4 regions of the Robertmurraya mangrovi genome follow, and region 1 is predicted to be linked to each of the others. Evidence: riboswitches for the same ligand, from Rfam matches in the RefSeq annotation. Region 1 holds a riboswitch; each other region holds the start of a gene.
What was found. Region 1 has a riboswitch for S-adenosylmethionine ahead of mtnK (S-methyl-5-thioribose kinase). Riboswitches for the same ligand answer to the same signal wherever they lie in the genome.
Positions count from the first base shown of each region.

Region 2: another riboswitch for S-adenosylmethionine. It lies ahead of SM124_RS10355 (O-acetylhomoserine aminocarboxypropyltransferase/cysteine synthase family protein); the one in region 1 lies ahead of mtnK (S-methyl-5-thioribose kinase).
Region 3: another riboswitch for S-adenosylmethionine. It lies ahead of SM124_RS07400 (Fur-regulated basic protein FbpA); the one in region 1 lies ahead of mtnK (S-methyl-5-thioribose kinase).
Region 4: another riboswitch for S-adenosylmethionine. It lies ahead of SM124_RS14740 (LLM class flavin-dependent oxidoreductase); the one in region 1 lies ahead of mtnK (S-methyl-5-thioribose kinase).

Region 1 covers NZ_JAXOFX010000001.1:414,035-420,186, reverse strand. The annotation lists gene SM124_RS02110 (pyridoxal phosphate-dependent aminotransferase) at 1-968, opposite strand, end outside; gene SM124_RS02105 (carbon-nitrogen family hydrolase) at 1,153-1,935, shown strand; SAM riboswitch class I at 2,028-2,183, shown strand; gene mtnK (S-methyl-5-thioribose kinase) at 2,269-3,447, shown strand; gene SM124_RS02095 (DUF2087 domain-containing protein) at 3,509-4,090, opposite strand; gene SM124_RS02090 (methylated-DNA--[protein]-cysteine S-methyltransferase) at 4,264-4,758, opposite strand; gene SM124_RS02085 (PAS domain S-box protein) at 4,796-6,152, opposite strand, start outside.
Region 2 covers NZ_JAXOFX010000005.1:157,975-164,126, reverse strand. The annotation lists gene SM124_RS10380 (YusG family protein) at 72-311, shown strand; gene SM124_RS10375 (toprim domain-containing protein) at 517-873, shown strand; gene SM124_RS10370 (thioredoxin family protein) at 880-1,194, shown strand; gene SM124_RS10365 (MFS transporter) at 1,390-2,658, shown strand; gene SM124_RS10360 (hypothetical protein) at 3,016-3,357, shown strand; SAM riboswitch class I at 3,459-3,561, shown strand; gene SM124_RS10355 (O-acetylhomoserine aminocarboxypropyltransferase/cysteine synthase family protein) at 3,679-4,995, shown strand; SAM riboswitch class I at 5,193-5,305, shown strand; gene SM124_RS10350 (methionine ABC transporter ATP-binding protein) at 5,482-6,152, shown strand, end outside.
Region 3 covers NZ_JAXOFX010000003.1:353,854-360,005, reverse strand. The annotation lists gene SM124_RS07420 (SagB/ThcOx family dehydrogenase) at 1-24, opposite strand, end outside; gene SM124_RS07415 (LysR family transcriptional regulator) at 144-1,001, shown strand; gene SM124_RS07410 (VanW family protein) at 1,087-2,022, shown strand; gene SM124_RS07405 (alpha/beta hydrolase family protein) at 2,069-2,878, opposite strand; gene SM124_RS07400 (Fur-regulated basic protein FbpA) at 2,905-3,051, opposite strand; SAM riboswitch class I at 3,139-3,246, opposite strand; gene SM124_RS07395 (divergent polysaccharide deacetylase family protein) at 3,363-4,145, opposite strand; gene thiT (energy-coupled thiamine transporter ThiT) at 4,308-4,904, opposite strand; TPP riboswitch at 4,973-5,078, opposite strand; gene SM124_RS07385 (VOC family protein) at 5,183-5,563, opposite strand; gene SM124_RS07380 (methyl-accepting chemotaxis protein) at 5,736-6,152, opposite strand, start outside.
Region 4 covers NZ_JAXOFX010000010.1:3,113-9,264, reverse strand. The annotation lists gene SM124_RS14765 (PAS domain S-box protein) at 1-541, shown strand, start outside; gene SM124_RS14760 (hypothetical protein) at 620-823, opposite strand; gene SM124_RS14755 (GNAT family N-acetyltransferase) at 961-1,473, shown strand; gene SM124_RS14750 (nucleotidyltransferase domain-containing protein) at 1,501-2,307, shown strand; gene SM124_RS14745 (YczE/YyaS/YitT family protein) at 2,345-2,965, opposite strand; SAM riboswitch class I at 3,152-3,258, shown strand; gene SM124_RS14740 (LLM class flavin-dependent oxidoreductase) at 3,358-4,410, shown strand; gene SM124_RS14735 (ATP-grasp domain-containing protein) at 4,446-5,396, shown strand; gene SM124_RS14730 (hypothetical protein) at 5,517-5,750, shown strand; gene SM124_RS14725 (ATP-binding protein) at 5,936-6,152, shown strand, end outside.

The DNA of each region.
Region 1 (6,152 bases):
CCTTTTGGAGCAGTCACATTCCAGCCGATAGACTGAAGCCCCTCTATAAGAACATTACGTCGGCTTTCGTAAAGGTCGTTCAATTGTTCTACACAGTCTTGTGGTGCCGTTAAAGCTTCGACAGCCGCTTCTTGTACTGCACCAAATAAACTAACATATAAATGATCTTGAAGTAAATTTATAGCTGCAATGACACTTTCATTTCCAACTGCGAAACCAACACGCCAACCAGCCATATTGTATGTCTTTGATAATGTATATATTTCAATTCCGATCTCTTTAGCACCTTTTGTTTGTAAAAAACTAATCGGCTTTTGGCCATCAAAACCAATAGCTCCATAAGCAAAATCGTGTACCACACAAATATCATGTTTTTTTGCAAGCTCGACCGTTTCTTCAAAAAAAGCTTCCGTAGCCACAGCCCCAGTTGGATTATTAGGATAATTTAAAAACATAAGCTTTGCCTTATCTAAATCCTCTTGACTTAACTCAGAGTAATCAGGCAAAAATTGATTCTCTTCTTTCAATGGCATTGTTATCATTTCCGCTTTTGCTAACGCCACTCCTGACCAATAGTCTGGATACCCAGGATCTGGAACAAGTAATGAATCACCTGGTTCTAATAAACATTGTGGAATTTCAACTAACCCAGCTTTTCCACCGAATAAAATAGCCACTTCTTTATTAGGATCAATTTCCACACCGTACTCTCTTAAATAAAATTGAGCAGCTGCTTCTTTTAACGATTGAAATCCTTGAAACGGTGAATATTTATGATTGATAGGGTTAGCTGCAGCGCTCTGTAGTCTTTTTACAATATGTTCTGGCGTAGGCTGATCTGGATTTCCTTGCCCTAAATTAATGACATCATGACCATCCTGAATATATTTATTTACCTTTCCAACAAGACTAGCAAAGAATTGCTTTGGTAAACTTTTTAATAAACTAGACTGAGGATAAACTTTCATATACACACCTGCTTTTATTAGAATAAGAGTATTTGTATTTAACTTTATAATATTAAAGTAATTCAGAAAAATTTTTATTGAAAAACTAGTCACAAATGATATATCGTATTAGACGACTTGTAAAGTGTTTTTTTATAACAAAATCATTTCTCTACTAACCAAATCTCAAAATGAGGTGACCATATTGACTATTAAAGTCTCATGTATACAAATGGATATTGCTTTTGGCTTACAAGAAGAAAATTACAAGAAAGCTAGCTCTCTAATTGAAAAAGCAATGCTAGAACAACCAAATATCATTGTCCTTCCTGAACTATGGACTACTGGGTACGACTTAACTAGATTAGATGAAATAGCAGATGAACAAGCTGAGAAAAGTATTTCATTCTTAAAGAACATAGCTCAAAAGCATCAAGTACATTTAGTTGGTGGATCTGTTGCGAACAAAACATCAGATGGAACCTTAAATACACTCCTTATTGTAAGTAAACACGGCGAATTGGTTCACCAATATAGTAAACTACACTTATTCAAATTAATGGATGAGCATTTATATTTGTCTGCTGGTCAGGAAAAGGGACTATTCTCTTTAGATGGTCAAATTTACGGTGGTGTCATTTGTTATGATATCCGCTTCCCTGAATGGATACGAGCTCATACAACAGAAGGAGCAGAAGCCCTATTTGTTGTTGCTGAATGGCCTCTTGCGCGACTAAACCATTGGCGCTCTCTTTTAATAGCTAGAGCCATTGAAAATCAATGTTATGTTATTGCTTGTAACAGAGCTGGCTCCGACCCGAACAATCAATTTGCTGGTCATTCTATGATTATTGATCCTTGGGGTGAAATTATAGCTGAAGCAGGTGAAGGCGAGGAAATCTTAACAGGTTCTATTGATTTAAATAAGGTAAAAGAAGTAAGAAAAATGATTCCTATTTTTGATGATAGACGTCCTGAACTGTATTAGCACGGTTTAAAAATGTCTTGCAAAAGTGATTGACAGAATATTTTGTTCGCTGTATGATTTATCAAGTAATTAACCGAATATTAATAGTTTTACTCTTATCAAGAGCAGGTGGAGGGATTTGGCCCGATGAAGCCCAGCAACCGACCGTAATTCCATTGTAAGATGGGGCGAGAAAATCGCCGGATATTCATATCCATAAGGCACGGTGCTAATTCCAGCAGAAAGGGATACTTTCTGAGAGATAAGAGGTGCGAAGACGAATCTTCAAGCCTCTTTCAAATGAGAAAGAGGCTTTTCTTATGTTGAAAAGCCTCCAGTTAAGGAGGAAATAATATGACTTTATTACAACAAAAAAAATATGAACCACTTACGGAAAGCTCCGCTATTGCCCTAGCTGTTCGTCTGCGAATATTTCCGACAACAAGTGTTTTAACCTGTAAGGAAATTGGAGACGGAAATTTAAATCTTGTCTTTCGAGTTATCGACAATCAAACAAGTAAGAGTATTATTATTAAACAGGCTTTGCCTTATGCAAAAGTAGTTGGTGAAAGCTGGCCGTTGACTTTAAAAAGGGCAACGATTGAAGCAGAGGCTTTAAAATTTTTCAAGACTTTAGCTCCTGATTATGTACCGACCGTTTTCTATAGTGATCAAGAGTTTGCCATTACCGTAATGGAGGATTTATCACACTTAACCATTGCAAGAACAGGGCTCATTCAAGGTCAAAGATATCCTCTCCTAGCAGAACATCTTGGAGAGTATCTAGCAAATACTTTATTTTATACTTCTGATTTTGGTTTGGATCAACAAAAGAAAAAAGAGCTTGTTGCTAAGTTTATTAATCCTGAGCTTTGCAAAATTACAGAAGACCTCGTCTTTACTGATCCATTTTTTAATTCCCCTACAAATGAATTTGAAACTGAGTTAGAGAATGATGTAAAAGGATTGTGGTCGGACCAACAATTAAGATTACAAACGGCATTATTAAAAAAGAGTTTCTTGACTGAGGCTGAAGTATTATTACACGGTGACCTTCATACAGGTAGTGTGTTTGCTTCAGAAACAGAAACGAAGGTAATTGATCCAGAGTTTGCTTATTTTGGACCTGCAGGATTTGATTTAGGTCAGGTCATTGCAAATCTACTTTTCCAAGCTATTGCCTTTGAAGAAAAACGAGACATCATTCTAAATGATATTGAAACTTTTTGGAGAGTATTTGTAGAACATTTTTCTACATTATGGAATACACAGAATGTTGAACCATACTCCATTACGGAAGGATATTTATCTATAATAATAGACAAATATCTAAAAGACGCCATTGGGTTTGCAGGATGTGAACTAATTAGACGGACCATTGGCCTTGCACACGTTGCTGACTTAGATGGTATAGAAGATTTAAACAACCGAATTCATGCAAAACGTTCTGCATTAAAAATAGGCAGACATTTTATCTTAAGTAGAAACGATTATAAAAGCATTACCGATTTATTACGAAATCTAGAGTTTTAATTTATATAACGCCCAAATTTATTTGGGCGTTATATAAATATATTTAAGCTTTTATAGGCTACTACTCAGATTTAGCCCACATTTCCTCTGGATTTAATTCATATATCCCGTTTTCTCGATACATATATTGATTGATAATGAATTCTCTTCGTATAGTTGCGTAATCTTCATGGAACTGTTTTATATACTCGTTTAGCTCTTTTTCTTCATATTTTTTCCCCATTTTCAATCCACGAATGATATGTTCAAAAACAAATAGCTTTTTCTTTCTTTGTGCTGGAATATTTTTCAGCTTACCTTCTTTAGTAAAGAAATTTTCAATAACCTTCTGTTTCTCTACATTCACTTCCTGCATTTTAATATTCTCTCCCTTTGTATCAGCTAAATCTAACAAACTTTTCGCTGCTTGATTCAACACTGATGTATTTAAATGAAAATAAACCGTATTCTTATCACGTCGATCGTAAACAAGACTTACCTCTCTTAGTTTGTTTAAATGATGGGTAATAGTAGGTGGTGTTAAGCCTAATTTGCCTGCAATCGCTTGACCATGTAACGGTCCTTTTGCCAAGAGGTTAATAATTCTTATTCTAGTTGGATCACCCAATGTTTTATGAAAAGCTACCAGTCTGTTTAATTGCATGCCATGACCTCTTTAAAATTTAATTAGATTATTATCTAATTAGATATATATCAAATTAATACACCTATTGTCAACTGAAATTGTCAGCATTATGGAAATAAAAAAATCCCCTGATGCTATTACCTACATTAGTAGATAACGCATTCAGGGGAGGTCCCATAAATTTGTGTTCATTATTTCTTAAAACCCGCTCCCTCTAATGTTAGGAGCCTTTCTTTAATATCTGTTCTAGTCCCTGCATAACCAGTCAATGATTGATTCTTTCCTATTACTCGATGACAAGGAATGATTATGGGGAGCTGATTTGCTTTATTTGCTTGACCAATTGCCCGAACAGCTTTAGGATTGTTAATCAGATTAGCGACCTCTTGATAGCTCAATGTTTCACCAAAAGGGATGTTTTTAAGTACATTCCAAACGGATTGCTGAAATGAGGTACCCTTTTGTTCAATGGGAAGATCAAACTGTTTTCTTTGTCCTGAGAAATACTCTTCAAATTGCTCCATTACTAAAGTAAGAAAATCATTATTTTGGTCATGCCTGATTTCCTCTGCCTGTAAACTTCTATTAAAATCCTCTTCACCAAGAGAGATGGACACTACTTTTTCGTTTTCCGATATAATATAAATTGCTCCAATAGGTGATTGATAGATAGAAAAAACTTTCATTTTTCTCACCTCCACATTGTAAAGATTTTACTTTCTATCAATTAGACTCAGGCAGATAAATATGAAAAACGGTTCCGACACCCACTTCACTTTCTACTTCAATAAGTCCTTTGTGCTCTTCAATTATTCGATAAGTAACCATTAAACCAAGTCCCGTTCCTCTATCTTTTGTTGTATAGAAGGGCTGACCTAATTTTTTTATTTTTTCTTCTGGTATACCAAATCCTTCATCCCGAATGGAAATGTGGATTCTCGAATCAGAAGTAGTGGTAGCTGTTACCGTAATCGTCCCACCCTTATCCATGACTTCAATTGCATTTTTAATAATATTAATGAAGACTTTCTTAAGTTGATTGGGTTCACAAAATAATGGTGGTATATCATCGGAATAATCTAATTTAAATACGATGTTATGAAGCATCGCTTGTGCATTCAATAGATTAACCGTTTCAGTTAGAATAACCCTTATATCTTGTTCAACAAATTTAATTGCTTGAGGTTTTGCTAAGATTAAAAACTCATTTATAATCGAATCTATCCTATTTAATTCAGTTGTTATAACATCAAAATACATTGCGTTCTTATCGGTTACAGAATCCTCTAATAACTGAATGAATCCTTTTAACGCTGTCATCGGATTCCGAATTTCATGGGCGATACCTGCAGCGAGTTCACCTATTACATTCAATGTATCAGACTTATGCAACCTTTCTTCTAATTCTAGTTTCTCAGTAATATCTTTAAAAACTGTTAAGCTAAGATTAGAAATTACATTATATTTTGTAGAAAACTCAAAGTGTTTATTTTCTCCAGAATTAAGGGTGACATTAATCGTACCACTACTCTTCCCATCTGTTTCCAACAATCTTATCTGTTCATGTAATTCTGTTTGTGGATATTCACAATCACTGAGGATATTTTTTAATGATCGTCCAACAATATGTGCCTTAGGAACATTAATCATTTTTTCCCCAGCTGGATTAATATCTACAATTTCAAAATGGTCATTCCAAAGTACAAAACCTTCAAGTGCTCCTTCAAAGATACTTCGGAATCTACTTTCACTCTCCCGCAAGTCCTGTTCCATCTGGTATCTTTCCGAAACATTTCGAAAAATTGACATGTGGTACCCATCAACCGCATAAAGCTTGGAAGTAAATTCAACATATTTTTTCTGGCCATTAGGCATTAAAAATAAAGTTTCATCTCTAACAGAACCTGTATCTTTTAATGTTTTTATAAAACTATAATAAGGTGCATTTTTCTTATAAACAAAGTCATTTAGTTTTTTATTGATTAATTCATCTAAGCTACATTCAAAAAGCTTACACGCCGCTTCGTTTGCATTTACCACTCTAGTTTCATTATCCCAGAAGACGATAGCATCAAGTGCC
Region 2 (6,152 bases), on a different contig from region 1:
AAACTAGATGATATAGCTTACTTATTTCGACAAAGGTCTGATAAATATAGGGTTGAAAGGGGAACCATACAATGACATTAAAACAGCAAAAAATAGATGTGACAGATAGAGTGGTAGGTAAATTAAAGAATGGAGAATTGGAACTTTATTTAGAAAATGAGCGAATCGGTAAAATGACATTACCAGAAGGATGTATGCTGGAACTTGAACACCACTTTGAAGGAAGCGGAAAAAGTATATATCAAAACGTTACCACGACTGATCAACCAGAGGCTAAGTATACAGACTGTGATCAGGGTGGCTGGTGTTAAATAAACAGCGGTCATCTTTCCGCTGTTTATTTTTTACTTGGCTTTTTCCTAAAAATTGTACGATTCAACTTCAAACATCTTAAAGAAAGCCTTTAATTGATATGATAATTATATTAAATGCTAGAAATGGGGTAGGAATTGAACACCATTAGCTCGAATAGTGAATAAAGTAAGGTAAACTACAACTCGTTCATAGGTGATCAAAATGAATGATTCGCAGGCGGAAAAAGTAATTATTGTTGAGGGTACATCAGATAAGAGGAAAGTTAAAAATATTGTAAAAGAAGAAGTAGAAATCATTTGTACGAACGGTACAATGGGTATATCTAAGCTAGATGATATGATTGATTCATTATATGGAAAAGATGTTTATATATTGGTGGATGCGGATGAAGCAGGAGAAAAGCTAAGAAAGCAGTTCAAAAGGGAATTCCCTGAGGCTGAGCATTTATATATCGATAAGATGTATAGAGAAGTTGCTAGTTCCCCTGAGCATCATCTGGCAACCGTTTTATTAAGTGCTAATATAGATGTTTACGCGCAGTATTTAGATAAAGGATGAAACTACATGCAAGAGTGGTCACACAAAGAGATAATGACCTATTTAGAAACAGAACATTTTTTTATACTCTACTTATACACCCCACTATGTGGAACATGTCAAGTAGCAGGTAAGATGATTGATATCACCTCGAAACTATTTCCTCAAATTAGATGGGGAAAGACAGATCTGAACTATATACCAGAGTTAGCCGAGAGCTGGTCTGTTGAAAGTGTACCTTGTTTAGTAATCGTAAAGAATAAGCAAATAAGAGAAAAGATTTATGCGGTTCAATCTGTCCCATTTTTATTTGAAAAAATTAAGCAACTGACAGGCTCTTGAGGAGTCTGTTTTTTATTATTTATAGGAATGTTTTAACCTGTCATAAAAGAAAATCCGTTGAAAACATCAGCAAATTTTTTATTTCAATTAGCCTCTTACTAAAATTTCAAAATACTTCCTTGAAAAGGATTTACATACTAATTTCAAAGGGGTATTATATTTAGGGATGCGAAATATCTAAGGGGCGAAATGAATATGGCGTTTTTTAACGAATGGTCAGCTCAGATAAAAAATTATAATAAGAATATCCGATTATCAATAATGGCCACGATTTTTATCCAGATTGGTTTTGGAATTTTCATGGTTATTTATAATTTCTACATTAGAGAATTAGGATTTACAGAACAAGTAAATGGTAAGGTCATTTCTATGACATCGTTAGCAACGGCTCTAATACTAATACCAGCTGGATTACTTAGTGATAAGATTGGCCGGAAAAAAGCTATGTTTTTTGGGGCAGGAGCTACAGCTTTTTTACTATTATTTAGAAGTTTAGTAGAGTTTGAAAGTCTCTTAATAACGTTTGCTTTTTTAACAGGAATAACGTCAGCGTTTCTTCAGGTTTCATCTATTCCGTGGCTTGCGGAGAATTCAAAACCGGAACAACGAGTACATTTATTTAGTATTCATTTTGCAGTAATGACAGGAGCCAATGTCATCGGGAACTTTGGCGGTGGAGTGATGACCGATATATTTTCCCTCTATTTTACTGAATTAATTAGTATTCGACTTACATTAGTAGTTGGAGTTTTTTTCTTTTTAGGTGGGCTCTTTCCGATATTAAAATTTAAAGAAACTCGAAATCAACAACAAATTAACATACAAAATGAACCTTTAATTAAAAAGATTAAAAACAATAGTGATAGTTTCAAAATTATTCTATTATTTGCTGTTGCTCAGCTCTTCATTGGGATTGGGGCTGGACTGGTCATTCCATATCTGAATTTATATTTTGCTGATCGTTTTTCAGCTTCAAATTCGGTAATTGGTATGATTATTTCCTTAGGTCAATCGGCAACAGCGGTAGCGATGATTATCGGACCAATGGTTGTTAGAAAGCTTGGAGAAGTAAAGGCAGTGGTATTCTTACAGTTAATGAGTTTGCCATTTTTACTTTTAACCGCTTATACAGAAAATCTTTGGTTAGCTGCAATTGGATTCTTATTTCGTCAAGCATTAATGAATGCAGGAAATCCTATTCAGATGAGTTTAATGATGTCAAAAGTGGATGATTCGATGAAGGGATTAGCTAACTCTGTAAATCAAATGGTTTTCAATCTCGGTTGGGCTTTCATGGGTCCTGTTTCTACAGGCATTGTTATAATGTACGGTCAGTATTGGGGATATGCACTCGTCTTCTCCATTACCGCATTCTTATATTTAATAGGCTCATTATATTTCTTTGCCGTTTTCAAAGGAATTAATAAGAAAGGTGCCACACCTTCGACAGTGAAGGCTGTGTAATTAACTACAAAATGACATATTTCTCGGGAAATGAAAGACAATGCTACTTTTTAGAGAGCATTGTCTTTCTTTGTTTCATTTTGTAAAAATCCCTCTATAGAATAGCTCTACCCACGTCTATGACATAGGTTATAGTAAACGAGCACCGTAAGGAAATAATCAAAATTAGGATTTAAGCCAGCATGTCGGTAAATTTCATGGTCGAATTAAGGAAGGTAAGTATTGAAATTGTCGAACAAAACTTAGAGGAGTGAGGGTGTTCTATAAGGAATATATGTAAAGAGCTTGTCTGTGAAAATTACGATTCTAACTAAAAAACAGATACAAAGGTATTTCTATTTTTGGGAGGTTGTCATTTTGTTGGATGTTTTACATACTCTAGTTTCGGAAGTAAATACAAGAGGGCATATCAGTACCTTTTTAAAAGGGGTTAACATATCCACTAAGATTAGCAACCAAGAAGATGTAATTTACTTAATAATAGAGGATGGACAAATTAAGTTAGATTCCATATCAAATACAGATATAATCGCAACCATATTAGGAGATAAACACTCAATTTACTCATTAATTACTGGGAAATTAAGACTAAGAGACGGGAAAAAAGAGGGTGTTTTAGAAGTAGAAGCTAATTTTAGGACGATACTTTATCTTGAAACACTGTTTATTCTATCAAAACCTTATTTGCAAGTTTCTTGAAATTTGTTTCAGAAAATTATAATTTAGTTGTTGACTGAGCTTAATTCATCGTGCTATTATCACTTTAAATCACTAAATATTCAAACTACAAACTAAATAGTTTCTTATCAAGAGAGGCGGAGGGACTGGCCCTACGAAGCCCGGCAACCGGTTATTAACACGGTGCTAATTCCAGCAGAGTAAGAATACTCTGGGAGATAAGGAGAGACGTATATTCGCCCCTCTTCTTATGAAGAGGGGCTTTTATCATTTAACCCTCCCAGTAAACGAATTTTGTTAAAACGGGCTTAAAATAAATGCCCCAAAAAAGGAGAGAGAGAAATGACAGAACAAAAAAAGAACTATCGTTTAGAAACTTTAGGAGTGCACGGTGGGTTATCGGCAGATCCTATTACTGGTGCTCGTGCGGTACCAATCTATCAAAACAATGCTTATCAATTTCAAAATACAGAGCATGCTGCTAACCTTTTCGGATTAAAAGAATCTGGATATATTTACTCTAGAATTCACAACCCAACAGTAACCGTATTCGAGGAAAGAGTAAGTTTACTTGAGGGCGGTGTGGGTGCACTAGCTGTGTCGAGTGGTATGGCAGCAATTACAACAGCCATATTAAACTTAGCTGAAGCTGGAGATGAGATTGTAGCATCTTCAAATCTTTATGGAGGAACTTACAATCTATTTACAGTTACCCTCCCAAAGTACGGAATTAAAGTAAACTTAGTGGATTCAACTGATCCAGAAGATTTTAAGGCAGCGATTACTGAAAAAACAAAGGCTGTGTTTGCTGAGACGATTGGAAATCCAAGTTTACGTGTACTAGATATTGAAAATGTGGCAAAAGTGGCTCACGAGGCTGGAGTACCTTTAATCGTCGATAATACTTTTGCTACACCATACTTATGTAGGCCGATTGAACATGGTGCCGATATTGTCATCCATTCAGCTACAAAGTGGTTATTAGGCAATGGAACAACACTTGGGGGAATTATAGTAGACGGAGGGAACTTCGATTGGAACTCACCTAAATTCCCTGGATTTACGCAACCAGACCCTAGCTATAACAACCTTGTATATAGCGAGGCATTAGGAAGTTTAGCGTACATAGTTAAGGCTCGAGTTCAATTACTAAGAGATTTAGGACCTTCACTAAGTGCACAGAATGCATTCCAGTTTACATTAGGATTAGAGACACTGCATGTAAGGATGAAGGAACATATAGCTAACACTAAACGTGTTGTTGAGTATTTAGAAGCTCACCCAGCTGTAAATTGGATTCTTTACCCTGGTCATGAAAAGCATCCTGATAAAGAATTGGCAGATAAATATTTATCAAAAGGCGCAGGTTCAGTTGTGGTCTTTGGTATAGCTGGTGGTAGAGAAGCAGGGGCTAAACTAATAAATAGCTTGCAGTTATGGGCTCATGTTGCCAATGTTGGGGATGCTAAAAGTCTAATCATTCATCCTGCTAGTACCACCCATCAGCAATTAGATTCTGAAGGCTTGAAGGCAGCTGGCGTTCCTGAAGATTTAATTCGTTTATCTATCGGAATTGAAAATGTTGAAGACCTAATAGAGGATTTGGAACAGGCAATCGAAGCGGCAACAGGAGTAAATTCATTAACGGCAAATGCCTAAAATCAAAATTTATATCAGCGAATAACAGACTAGTATAAATTATGACATCCAGTAATTTCTAGTCTGAATATTATTAAATAATACGTTGACACCCTATTATTAACGTGATACGATATCCCTCGTGAATAAGACTACTAAACTTGTTTAAAGTGTTAATATGATAAAGAATTAGTTTGAAAACTTTATAGACCGTTTTGCTCTTATCAAGAGAGGTGGAGGGATGTGCCCTATGAAGCCCGGCAACCGTCAATATTTCTAATGTTGAAATTGGTGCCAATTCACACAAAACTTAGGTTTTGGCAGATGAGAGAAAGGACATAAATCATTATGCCTTTCTGCTCTTTTGCAGAAAGGCATTTTTGTTTTCTTTAACTGTGTATGAATCACCATCATTAGGTAAGGATAACATTAACAAAACGGTCTGTTTAACCTATAAATCTCTGTAGTTTTATGCGAGCAATCGGATTAAAAGAGGGGTGAGCAATCGTGATATCGATAAAAAATGTGAAAAAAATTTATCCTTCCCAAAAAGGAAAAGTAACAGCCGTTGACGATGTAAGCATTGAAATTAAAGAAGGAGAAATCTTTGGTGTTATTGGTTATAGTGGTGCAGGGAAGAGTACATTAATCAGAATGCTAAATGGTCTTGAAATCCCTACAGAAGGATCTGTAGTTGTTGCTAATAAAAAAGTTTCTAACATTAAAGGCAGTGAGCTTAGAAAGGCTCGCCAAGAAATCAGTATGATATTTCAACACTTTAACTTATTATGGTCCAGAACGGTTAGAGAAAATATAGCCTTTCCGTTGGAGATTGCTGGTATACCAAAATCTCAAAGACAAAAACGAGTAGATGAACTAATCAATTTAGTTGGTTTGTCAGGCAGAGAAGATGCGTATCCCTCGCAGCTAAGTGGTGGACAAAAGCAACGTGTTGGAATCGCTCGTGCTCTTGCTAATAACCCAAAAGTTTTACTGTGTGATGAAGCTACGTCAGCTCTTGATCCACAAACAACGGACTCAATCCTAGAGTTATTAGTAGATATTAATAAAGAACTAGGATTAACGATTGTATTAATAACCCATGAGATGCACGTGATTAGAAAAATCTGTCACCGAGTTGCCGTAATGGAAGGTGGAAGAGTGGTTGAACTAGGACC
Region 3 (6,152 bases), on a different contig from region 1:
TAAATCAAACCTTGTTCTTAACATATAAACCCTTCTTTCTTGTAATATCATCTAATCATCAGTATAGTAAAATTTATCGTATTAGTAAAATTATACTTTTTAATCTTTAATATTAGTAAATTCTAATGCATGGAGTTGAATGAATGAATTTTTTACATTATCAGGTGTATATAAAAGTGGTAGAAACGAAGAGCTTTACAAAAGCTGCTGACAAGTTAGGCTATACTCAGTCAGCTGTTTCACAAATGATTAATAGTTTGGAGAAAGACTTAGGAGTCAAATTATTAAATCGCAGTAAAACTGGAATAACTACAACTAAAATTGGCGAACGAGTACTTAAGCATATTCGAGAAATCATTCAAATACAAAATGTGATGAGGCAAGAAGCGGCCTCTTTTAATGGATTTGATGAAGGAACGATTAGAGTGGGTACGATTCCTAGTTTATCAAAATTGATGCCTCCTATCATTCGTTATTTCAAACAACATTTTCCTGGAATTGAATTAATCATTTTTGAGGGGGGAAATGATTCTGTCCATGAATGGATTCAGAATGGAGAGATTGATGTAGGCTTTGTTTCAAGACAAGAAGGTGATATACAATATATCCCTCTACTTAAAGATGAATTATTATTATTCAGTCCAAAAACATTATTCCAAAATCATCCTGCTATTAACATCAAAAGTATAGAAGAGTATTGTTATGTTATCCATAAAGGGGATTCAGATCAAATTATTCAATCTATTTTTGAAGAAATTGGAATTAACCCTAATATTCGTTATGAGATTCAAGATGTATCAACAATCCTAACCATGGTTCAAGAAGGCTTTGGTTTATGTATATTACCTAAGTTAGCATTACCCTCTCAAATTCCAAATGTTAATGTGCATTCACTGACGCCTTCTCTCTATCGTGAATTAGGAATAGCCGTAAAATCAATGGATCACCTCTCACCAATCACGGCAGAAATTATTTTAGTAGCAAAAGATTTGGTTCAATAGCACGCAAAAATTGGTGTAATAGCTTGTATAATCTTGGCTAATTTTATAAAACCTATATTGATGTCATTTTCAGGAGGCACTAGTAATGAAATTTATATGGGTTATTGGTCTGCTTCTGCTTACACAGCAAACGGTTGGGACTGGTCAATTAACAATAAAAGAAAAAGAAGATACGCTAGCAGTCGTAGACAAAAAGGAATTCTTACTTCCTATTCCCGGTTCTGAGGTAATCAATCAAGATAAGTATCTTCGTTTTTTAGACCAAATTGAGGCTAAGGTTTATGAACCAGCCGTTAATGCTAAAATCAACCATAATGGAGCATTTATATCAGAAAAAGTAGGACATAAGCTTTACAAAGAAAAATTCACAGAATTATTTCTCACTAGTATGTTTAGGCAGGATACTTCTATTATTAGCGTTCCAACTCTCCCTGTGCACCCACGTGTGGATCGAGATTTATTGGCACAAATTAGAGTAAAACAAATTGGTCAATATGTGACTTACTTTAACAACCATAACCAAACACGCTCTCATAATATTAACTTAGCTACTGAAGCAATAAATAATCATGTCATCTTTCCTGGAGAAACATTTTCATTTAATAAAGTGGTTGGAAAACGCACGGTAAAAAAAGGATATATGCGTGCACCCGTCATCGTTAGAGGGGAATTATCAGAAGATATTGGTGGAGGAATCTGTCAAGTATCCTCTACCCTATTTAACGCAGTTGATCGGGCTGGGGTGAAGATACTGCAAAGATATTCCCACAGTAAGCGCGTTCCTTATGTACCTCCTGGGAGAGACGCAACCGTGAGTTGGTATGGCCCGGACTTTACTTTTCAAAATAATTACTCCCAACCCATACTCATTTTAGCTAGAAAGTACGGGGGCTCCGTAAATATAAGATTATTTTCATCAGATGATATAGAATTTGAGCCACGTAAAGTTCCTAGTGCTTCTAAAAAGTTGCCTGAAGAGGTGCCAATTGATAGTACAGAAATCAAAGAAACGGCCAATTAAAGAAGTGATGGAGTAGGATAATTACTTACTTCTCACTTCTTTCTGGCTACACAAGTTGCTGACTCGTCCTCACACTTACCCACTCTTTTGTCTTAGCTATTAATTCTCTAAAAGATTGTTCACATGAATAAGTATGATTAGCTGAATCAACTTCAACTCTATTAGTTAATCCTTGAACTCTCTTGTTAAATGCTTCGTTGTATTGTGTACAATAAGCAACCGGAATTTCTTCATCTGACTTACCATGGATAAGTAATACATCTCCCGTAAATCGTTCTAATTCTTTTAATGGTTGATACTTTTTTAATGACTCAAAGAACTTATTGCTAAAAGAATAACCTAAATAATCCAATTTATTAGTAGAGCCAAGCCCTCTGACTAAGTTTGTTCCCACTATATTGGTGATATCTTCAAAAGGTTTGGCTACAGCAGACCACATGATTAGATGTTTTATACAAGTATCCCGAACAACCGTAAGAAGCGCCGTAGCTCCACCCAAACTATGACCTAGAAGGAATACTCTTTCCTTATCAACATGGGATAGCCCAAGAGCATAATCAATGACTACTGTTGTTTGGTCAATCAGTTCATCTAAACAAGTGTCTCCATAATGTCCTTCACTTTCTCCGCATCCGGAATAGTCAAACCTTACTACTATGCAATTTTCTTTAATTAACTCCTCGGCTGTTTTGACGAATAAGCGATTAACCCCTATTCTACTGCCTACAAATCCATGACATATAATCACTAAAGGGTAAATAGACTTAGTTGTGCCATATTCCCTTTCTTCTAGAGGATAGTGAATGGTTCCAGCCAGCTTTTTGTTATTCCAATTTATATGTATCTGTTTGTACATACTTCCCCCGCCATCCCTTCTCTCAACTATGAACTATTCCCTTTTTTTATCTTTCTAATTTCCTCTTCTAAATCCGTTATCGGTAATTCAAATAGCTGTAAATTTCCTTTTTTATAAACTCCTAATAGGAGCAATTCATCAATTAATTTTTCTTTCGTATCTAATTCACTCATTGTAAATCCTCCTGACAAAAATAAAAAACCTCTCCTTATCGCCATTCCGGAACAATAAGAAGAGGTTGGGTTTATAATCATCAGCTCATCTTATCTGTCAAGCTCAAATAGCTTGTTGGAATTAGCACAGTTCTCAATGTGAGCCTGCTGCCGAGGTGTCATAGGGCCAAATCCCTCTACCTCTCTGGATAAGAATTAATTCGTATTAAGTTTATAGGATTAAATATAAAACACTTTTTGCTAGCTGTCAATCAATCCATATTACAATTATATTTCAATTATATGTCAACTGTTTTACAGGTGACAGGCACCTAATATAATTGAAGGTACTTAATTTTAATTTCATTTGAGAGAATATCAGAAACAGGCACAATTGTGATCTTTCTTTTTTCTAATTCTTTTGCTGATTCAAATATACCAGTTGAGCAAACCTTTCCAGTTACTCCAACATGACCTATCGCAACTCCGGTCCCCTCTTGTTCAGTGATTTTCGCTAATAGAGACATCTGTTTTTTCACATGCGGGATGGAGGCTACATCATCCAAAAATACGTCTCTTTTGATAATAGGAACACCTAGTTCTTTTGCTACTTTAGGAAATTTTGATTTTGAACTAGTAGCACTATCAACAATATAAAGTCTCTTCTCTTTCGCTACCTCAACTATAACCCTTACAATATCTTCCTTTTCAACAACTAACGAGCCCATATGATTGTTTAAACCTAAAGCATATGGAACACTATCAATTGCTTCTGTTACACGTTTCCTTACTTCCTCTAAAGGTAAATCTGCTGTAATGGGTTTTGGACCTAACCATGACATTTTCCCCTTTTTGGGCTGCATCGGTAAATGGACCATGACTTCAAATCCATTTTTATGAGCCCACTCTGCATGCTCCTTAGATGTTTCCGTAAATGGCATGACAGCCACCGTAATCGGTACATCCCCTTCTAAAAACTCTTTTACTCCTCCAATTCCACCACCAAAGTCGTCTATAATAATGGCAGCTTTTTTCTGTTGGGTCTGGGCATTACTTGTTAAAGTAGCAAAAATGGTAAGCAAGATTGAAATGAAAACAACTAGGCACCTTTTCATAATTCCTCCACCATTCCTTCGTATAATAATCAAAAGTACTATCACTGTAAAAGCCTTCTATTTAATGTAACCGGTCCAATCATGCCTCATTCTAATTTGCTTGGAAAAGAAGTCATAAAAAAAACAAGCATCCACAATTCATGCTTGTTTCTCACCTATCTATTAAGAAGCTTTTTTATCCATTGCTGAATAATGATTCTTTGTTTGTATCAAACGTGATGAAGTGGAAAGTAAGATCGCTAAAACAATCGAGCAAAGAACAAATGCTCCTAGCATAGTTGAACCATTTACGATTAATGAATAGACCATTGGTGATTGTCCTTCTGGTGCATATTCACCCCAGAATACGAAACCGGCAACAAAATGCCAGAAATAACGAGCTACACTTCCAATAAAAGTAGCAATGACAATCCAAATCATTAAATTTTTCTTATCTCCATTTTTCACACATTTTTGAATCACTTGATAAAATAGTCCAGCAAATCCAATAAAAGCAAAGGCAATAAAATACTCAATAACAAATTGTACTGGGCTTAAGAAATAAATGTCCCCAACTGCTACTTGCAATAAGCCCCATAGGAAACCTGATGCCAAAGCTACTTTGAACCCCCAGCGGAATGCAACGATAAAGATTGGAACCATTGCAAAAGAAATTGAAATTGACGGTGAAACTTTGATTGAAGGCAATAAATCTAAAATTAATGCAAATGCAGCGAAAAAAGATGCCTCAATCATTGGTAATAACCCCATTTTTTTCATAAAAAAACCTCCCTTTCCAAGTTTAAACACAACCTCAAGGGAGATATTGAAAGCAGACAAAATTAATTTCATCTATCAATCCACATTCCTGCGCTAGCATTAACTAACAGGTTCAAAGGGTCAGAACAGACAAATCTGCTCACTCTCAGCCATACAGCTCCCCTTGTGGTTACGTTTATGTAGTTGTTTACGTTCATCAGTATAACGTAAATATCCCTATTTGAATAGGGTTTATTTTCATTATTTTAACATAATTTCAAAACAATCCTAATCCTCTGTTATCTTTGGAAAAACTCTACCCATTCACCTTCAGGGCCATAAATGAAAAAGTAACGATATCCATTTGGAAGGACAGTGATATGATCATCAACAAATTTGACATCTAACGCTTTCACTCTATCAAATTCTTCTTCGATGTTATCTACTGTTACAGCCAGGTGATGAACTTTTCCTTCTGCTGGTAGAGAGTCATTATAACCTTGTATTAATTCTAGCTCAGTTTCATCCGAACCTTCAAATCCTAGAAAAGCAAGTTTTAGAGCGCTATCCGAATGTGGAACATGTGCCTTTAATTTAAAGCCAACCACATCTTCATAAAATTTTATTGATTTTTCAATATCCTTAACCATAATTCCCACATGATCTATTTTTTTACCCATTTGAAAATCTCTCCTTTTACTATTTTCTGAAAATAATAATTAATATTAATTCTTCTAAATCTAATAGTCAAGAAATCGAAACTATCAAACATTATTACGGTAACTCGACCAACTAAGAGGTCAAGCAACTTAAAAGAGCCAACTATTAAGTCAGCTCTCGTCAATCTTCAAATTAAATTTTAAATCGGGACATAACACTTTGTAATTGTTCTGCCATTAGTGATAAGCTTTGAGCACTTGCAGAAACTTCCTCTATGGTTGCTACATTTTCTTCTGTACCAGCACTTACTTCTTGTGTGGAAGCTACGCTAGCTTCTGCTATTTTTTTCACTTCGTTAATTGATTCGACCATTTGATTACTTAAAGCGCTTAGCTCTTCTAAAGCAGAGGATACTTCTTCGACTTTATGTGTAACTTGATCAATAGAACTTTCAATGTGAGCAAATGCTTGACTAGCTTCACTCGTATAATTTAATCCCTCTTGTACTTCTTCATTTTGCTCTTCCATTGAGCGCACCGCTTGATCAGTTTCATTTTGAATTAAGGAAATCATTTTTGTAATTTGATCAGCAGACTTTTTGGATTCTTC
Region 4 (6,152 bases), on a different contig from region 1:
TTTGAACCCAGCCTATTCAACCATTGTGTTAAACGAGATTGATCGGATTGATAGTATCATAACTGAATTTCTAACATTGGCCAAGCCGAATATGGAAAAACAAGAAATAATCTCCATTGATCATTTAATCAAAAGTGTCATTCAACTCTTGTTACCACAAGCGATGTTAAAAAATAAAGAGATTTATTTTTCCATACCGGATATAAATTTAACTACATTTGGAGATACAAACTCATTAAAACAAGTTTTCATTAATGTTATTCAAAATGCACTTGATGCAATTGAAGAAAAAGGAAACGTTCACATAAAAGTATATCAAGATGAACAATATGCTTGTATAGAAATTAAGGATAATGGTTGTGGAATCCCAAGTGATCGAATCCCTAATCTAGGTGAACCCTTTTATTCCACAAAGGAAAAAGGTACAGGACTAGGGTTGATGACAAGCTTTAAAATCATCGAACAACATGAAGGAAAAATTAACATCGAAAGCGAAGAGGCCAAAGGAACGACGGTATATATTTACTTGCCTATAAAGTAGCAACAATAGACTTAAGGAGCCCTAAACAGAGACAAAGAACCCAAAAATAGGTTCTTTGTCTTCTTATATATAAATTAATTAACGCCAGCCCTTATTTAATAATACTTTAATAGCAATAAAAAGAATGGCTAAAGCGAAAACAATAATGGCGATGGCCCCTAGTACAGTTAAGAAGGCAGCAATACTAGAAACAAATGCAGGTGTACCAGAAATGGTGGTAACAACAATTAACGCAAAACCTGCTAGGATGGCAGCTAAAAATAAATAAGCAGCATGATACATGACTATCCCTCCTTTACTAACCAACATATGAAGGGAAACCGGGTTTGTATAGACGAGTATCCTAGGTCAACTTGGGTGTTTTCATTATCCAACTAAAGTATGAAACTAAATAAAATTCTTTATAGAGGTGTAACCATATGGAAATGACACTTAATTTGGAAGAAATAAAATCAATACATGCTTATCGTAATCAATTAACAGAGTTATTAATGGAAGTAGTGGAAGGTGGGGCATCAGTTGGATTTTTACCACCTTTGAAGGAAAAGGATGCGGAGGAGTATTGGGATCATGTACTAAATCCAGACGTTATATTATTAGTTGCAAAAATGGACAACGAAATTGCTGGAACTATTCAACTCCATTTATGTATGAAGTTAAACGGTGATCATCGAGTGGAGATTGCAAAGTTAATGACACATCCCAAATTCAGGCGTAAAGGAATAGCTCGATTTCTGATGAATGCAGCTGAAGATCAAGCCAAACAACTGGGGCGAACATTGGTGGTTCTTGACACTAGAGAAGGAGACCCTTCCAATGATCTATATTTATCATTAGGTTACGTTAAAGCTGGTCGTATTCCAAACTTTGCAAAGTCTGCTGATGGAAGCTTCGATGCAACGATCATTTATTATAAGTCCCTTTCATGTTAATAAAATGTTAAAAAGATAGGTGAAGAAATGAATAATCTACCTGCAACGGTTCAGAAGGTTTTAGACGAACATCTTAAGCTGTTGGAAACTAAGCTCCCGAACTTTCTTGAATCTTATTACTTATTTGGCTCCATTGCGCTTGGTTCTTTTAATGAAGGACATAGTGATATTGATTTTATGATTGTTACCTACAGGGAACCTACCGAAAAGGACTTACAAACACTGAAGGAAATACATTCCGAGTTAAATAAAGGATTTCCTAGCATTCATTTAGACGGGATATATTTAACGAACAAACAGTTAGAAAATCTGGGTGATAACCAATTTCAAACCCCTTATTTTAACGAAGGTCAGTACATAGGAAATAAGCAACTTAATAAGAACCACATCGATTTTTTTCAATTGAAAAAATACGGACTTGTTATCAAGGGAAAAGAGATTAAAGCGTATTCCTTTGAAGTGGATTGGGACGTTTTATCAGCAAACATCGTTCAAAATCTAAATGAATATTGGCTTCATTGGAGGTTAAAAGCTGGGAAAAAGTTTTCTTTGAATTATCTTAGTATGCTTTTTCAATTGGAGTCTATTGAATGGGGAGTTTTAGGAGTCACACGACTTTATTATTCCTTAAGAGAAAAAGACATCACTTCAAAAATAGGTGCAGGGGAATACGCCTTGAAAGCCGTACCATCGAAGTGGCATAATATTATCCAAGAGTCCATGCGTATAAGAAAAAATGAGAAGAAATCCTATTATCTCTCTCCCTTTAAAAGAAGAAGAGAGGCACTGGACTATATGGATTTTGTCATTAGAGAAATGAATAGAGTTAATTGATAAAAAGGTGTTTCCGTATATGGAGACACCTTTGCTTTTATCGGGGATTTAATTCGAGGCTTTTCCCTTCCGTAAACCTTCTATTAAAATAAGTATAAAAATATTGAACAATAGGACCTAAGGTTAAAGTTACTATAATTGTTCCCACTCCTATTGCACCCTTAAATAAAAAAGCTAATATTAAGGCCAATCCCTCACTAATGATTCTTGAAATTCGTAAACTTAAATGAAAACGTTTCGATATAGCAATCATTAAAGTGTCCATTGGACTAGCCGGGAACTTTGCTTGAAGATAGATCGCTACTCCAATCGCCAATACGAAGATACCAATAACAAGAGTAATGGCTTGGATAAAAATCGCTTTAGGATTAAATGCATTTAATATGATTACTAACCAAAAGTCGATTAGCAGTCCAATAACAAAAATCGTACCAGCGGCTAAAATTTCAGGACGTTTCTTTAATAAGAAAGCATTTATGAACATGAGAATGATTCCGTTTATAAACACAAAGGTTCCAACTGATAAATGAAAGGTATTAGATTCCCCAACCGCTAATGCATCCCATGATGATGCTCCTAAACCTGCCTTAATGATAAGAGCCACACCAAGAGTTAAAATGAGTAATCCAATAGTGAAATACGCTATCCTTATTTTCATACTTTCTCCTCTATTCTTATTGTATGGATATCTTTATCTTCCCCCTTAAGATCTATTCCATCCCTTTATTCAAGGAGTGATTCTATTGAACAAAAGAAATACATAGAATATTGTGAAAAGGGAAATAAAATAATTGACTTTAAACCAACTTATATAGTAGGATTACTATGAAATAACTAAATATGATTCTTATCAAGAGTGGCAGAGGGACTGGCCCTGTGAAGCCCAGCAACCATTGGATTTTTATTCAAAGGTGCTAATTCCAGCAGAATATTAATTCTGACAGATGAGAAAGAGTACGCAAACTTCTTCTTGTCGGAGAGGTTATTTTTTTTGCTCTGGAATCATGATTGAATCATCAAAGATATTTACATAGTTAGGGGAGAAGAGAGATGAAATACGGTTTTTGGTTACCGATTTTCGGAGGATGGTTGAGAAATGTTGAGAATGAGAGTATGCCTCCAACTTTTGAATATGCAAAAAAAGTTATTCAATCGGCAGAAAAATGGGGATATGATACCACTTTAATTGCTGAACTATATTTGAATGATATAAAAGGTCCAGAGCATGATTCTTTAGAAGCTTGGTCTACAGCAGCTGCACTAGCAGCGGTTACAGAAAAGATTGAAATCATGACAGCGGTTCGACCTGGATTTCATAACCCGGCTGTAACAGCAAAAATGGCAGCCAATATTGATCAAATCAGTAATGGACGCTTCACTCTTAACGTTGTTTCAGCATGGTGGGAAGAAGAAGCTCGTCAATATGGTGGGATTTTTACAGAGCATGATGAAAGATATGACCGTACTGAGGAATTTATTGATGTTTTAAAAGGCTTATGGACAGAAGATGTCTTTAATTATGAAGGTAAATATTATTCGATTAAAAATGCTCATTTAGCACCTAAGCCTGTACAGCGTCCAAATCCCATTCTTTATGCTGGTGGAGAGAGTCCGCGCGGAAAGCAAACAATCGTCAATACTTGTGATGCATACGTGATGCATGGCGGTACCGTTGAAGAAATTCAAGAAAAAGTAAATGGTATGAAAGATCTGCGTGAACAAGCGGAAAGAACTCCTCTTAGCTCTTTCGGAATGGCGGCATACATTATTTGTCGCGATACAGAAGAAGAAGCCCAAGCTGAGTTAACTCGGATTACAGATGTAAAAGAGTCTAGTGCTTACGCAGGATACAAGGATTTTGTCGGTAAATCACAGTTAGAACAACAAGTAAAACTATATGATTATTCCGTTTCAAATCGTGGGTTAAGACCGAATTTAGTTGGAACACCAGAACAAATTGCAGACCGTATTCTTTCCTATGAAGAAGCTGGCCTTGATTTGCTACTGCTTCAATTCTCTCCTCAGCTAGAAGAAATGGAGCGCTTTGCAAAGGATGTCATGCCTTTAGTTGAAGCAAAAAGAAAGCAAAAACAGACGAACTAAACCATTATATAAATAGATGAAAAAGGGGTATTCAAATGAGTGAAAAAATCTATATTATTCATGAAAATAACGAATGGACAGACCATTTAACAAACCGATTAAAAGAACTTGAGCTTCCATATGAAGAATGGTTCTTACATGAAGGAATTGTCGATTTAACAACCGCACCACCAGAAGGTGTCTTTTATAGCCGTATGAGTGCTTCTTCTCATACTCGTGACCATCGTTTTGCCCCTGAACTAACAGAATCTGTTCTGGCTTGGCTTGAAAGACATGGACGTAAAGTATTTAACGGTAGCCGTGCTTTAAGACTAGAAGTGAGTAAGGTTAATCAGTACATGGCATTAAATCTAGCAGGTGTATTGACTCCGAAGACGATTGCAGCTGTTGGAAAAGACCAAATTATCGTGGCAGCAGAAACGCTTAACACAAAATCGTTTATCACGAAGCATAATCGTGCCGGAAAAGGACTCGGAGTACAATTATTCCATTCTATTGATAGTTTAAAAGAATATGTTTATGGATCTACATTTGAGCTTCCTGTTGATGGTATCACCCTTGTTCAAGAGTATATTCAATCTCCAGAATCGTATATTACAAGATGTGAATTTGTTGGAGGAAAGTTTGTCTATGCGGTTCAAGTGGATACTTCTGAAGGCTTTGAGCTATGTCCTGCAGATGCTTGCCAAATTGGGGACCTTTTCTGTCCAGTTGGTGAAGAAACGGAAGAAAAACCTAAATTCCGTATTATTGAGGATTTTAACGACCCAATAATCGAAAAATATGAGCAATTTTTAAAAGAAAATCAAATCGCTGTTGCAGGAATCGAGTTCATTCGTAATGCAAACGGTGAAATCTATACGTATGATGTGAATACAAATACGAACTATAACTCAGATGCGGAGAGAGTGTTCGGGAAGTATGGAATGTTAGAGGTAGCTAAGTTTTTAGGTGAACAACTAAAAACTAATTATATTAAAGCTTAGTACTGCAAAGTCCCATCTCCATTTCCTTTCATTGCATGATTTATAACCTTAAGGGTAAAATGAACTCATAACTTCTATCTTGGTCATAAGGGTAGATTATTATAGAAAAGAGGGATGAAGATGGGAGAATGTAAACTAGATCATTCAATGGAAGACGTTAGGCAAAAATATGAGTCACAAGCGGAATTTTTACCATCTGATATGAAATCATTATTTGAGCATTTTTTCTCAAAAGAGCACACCCAGGACATATTAAATGATGTGTTTCATTTGTTAAAGAAATACGATTTGTCCTCTCAAGAGGAAAGAGAGCATCGAGACCGTAGACTATATATGGTATTAAAAAATGTGTAAATTTAGCGGGGGCTGTCCAAATAGTCAGTAATATGACTTTTTGAACAGCCCCTTGTTTTTTTATTTAAAATAATAATTTCTTTCATTTGTCATAAAAACTTTGTAAATTTTTATAATATTCAGAAAGGATTATGAAACTTTTTGTCGTATTAATGATATAAGACAGTAAATTAAGGAATGATTACATGCTTGTTGAAAAACTACTATTACACGTATTAATTACCGTTGCTCCTATCCTATTATATAATTTCTTTATTGAAAATAAAAATATAAAAATTAAGTCAGCTATCTGTGGTTTACTACAAGGTATTGCTGCTTCTCTTTGTATGATTTTTCCAGTAGATGTCTTTGGGCTATCTTGGGATTTGAGGTATATACCTTTAGTTATGGCCTTTTTATATA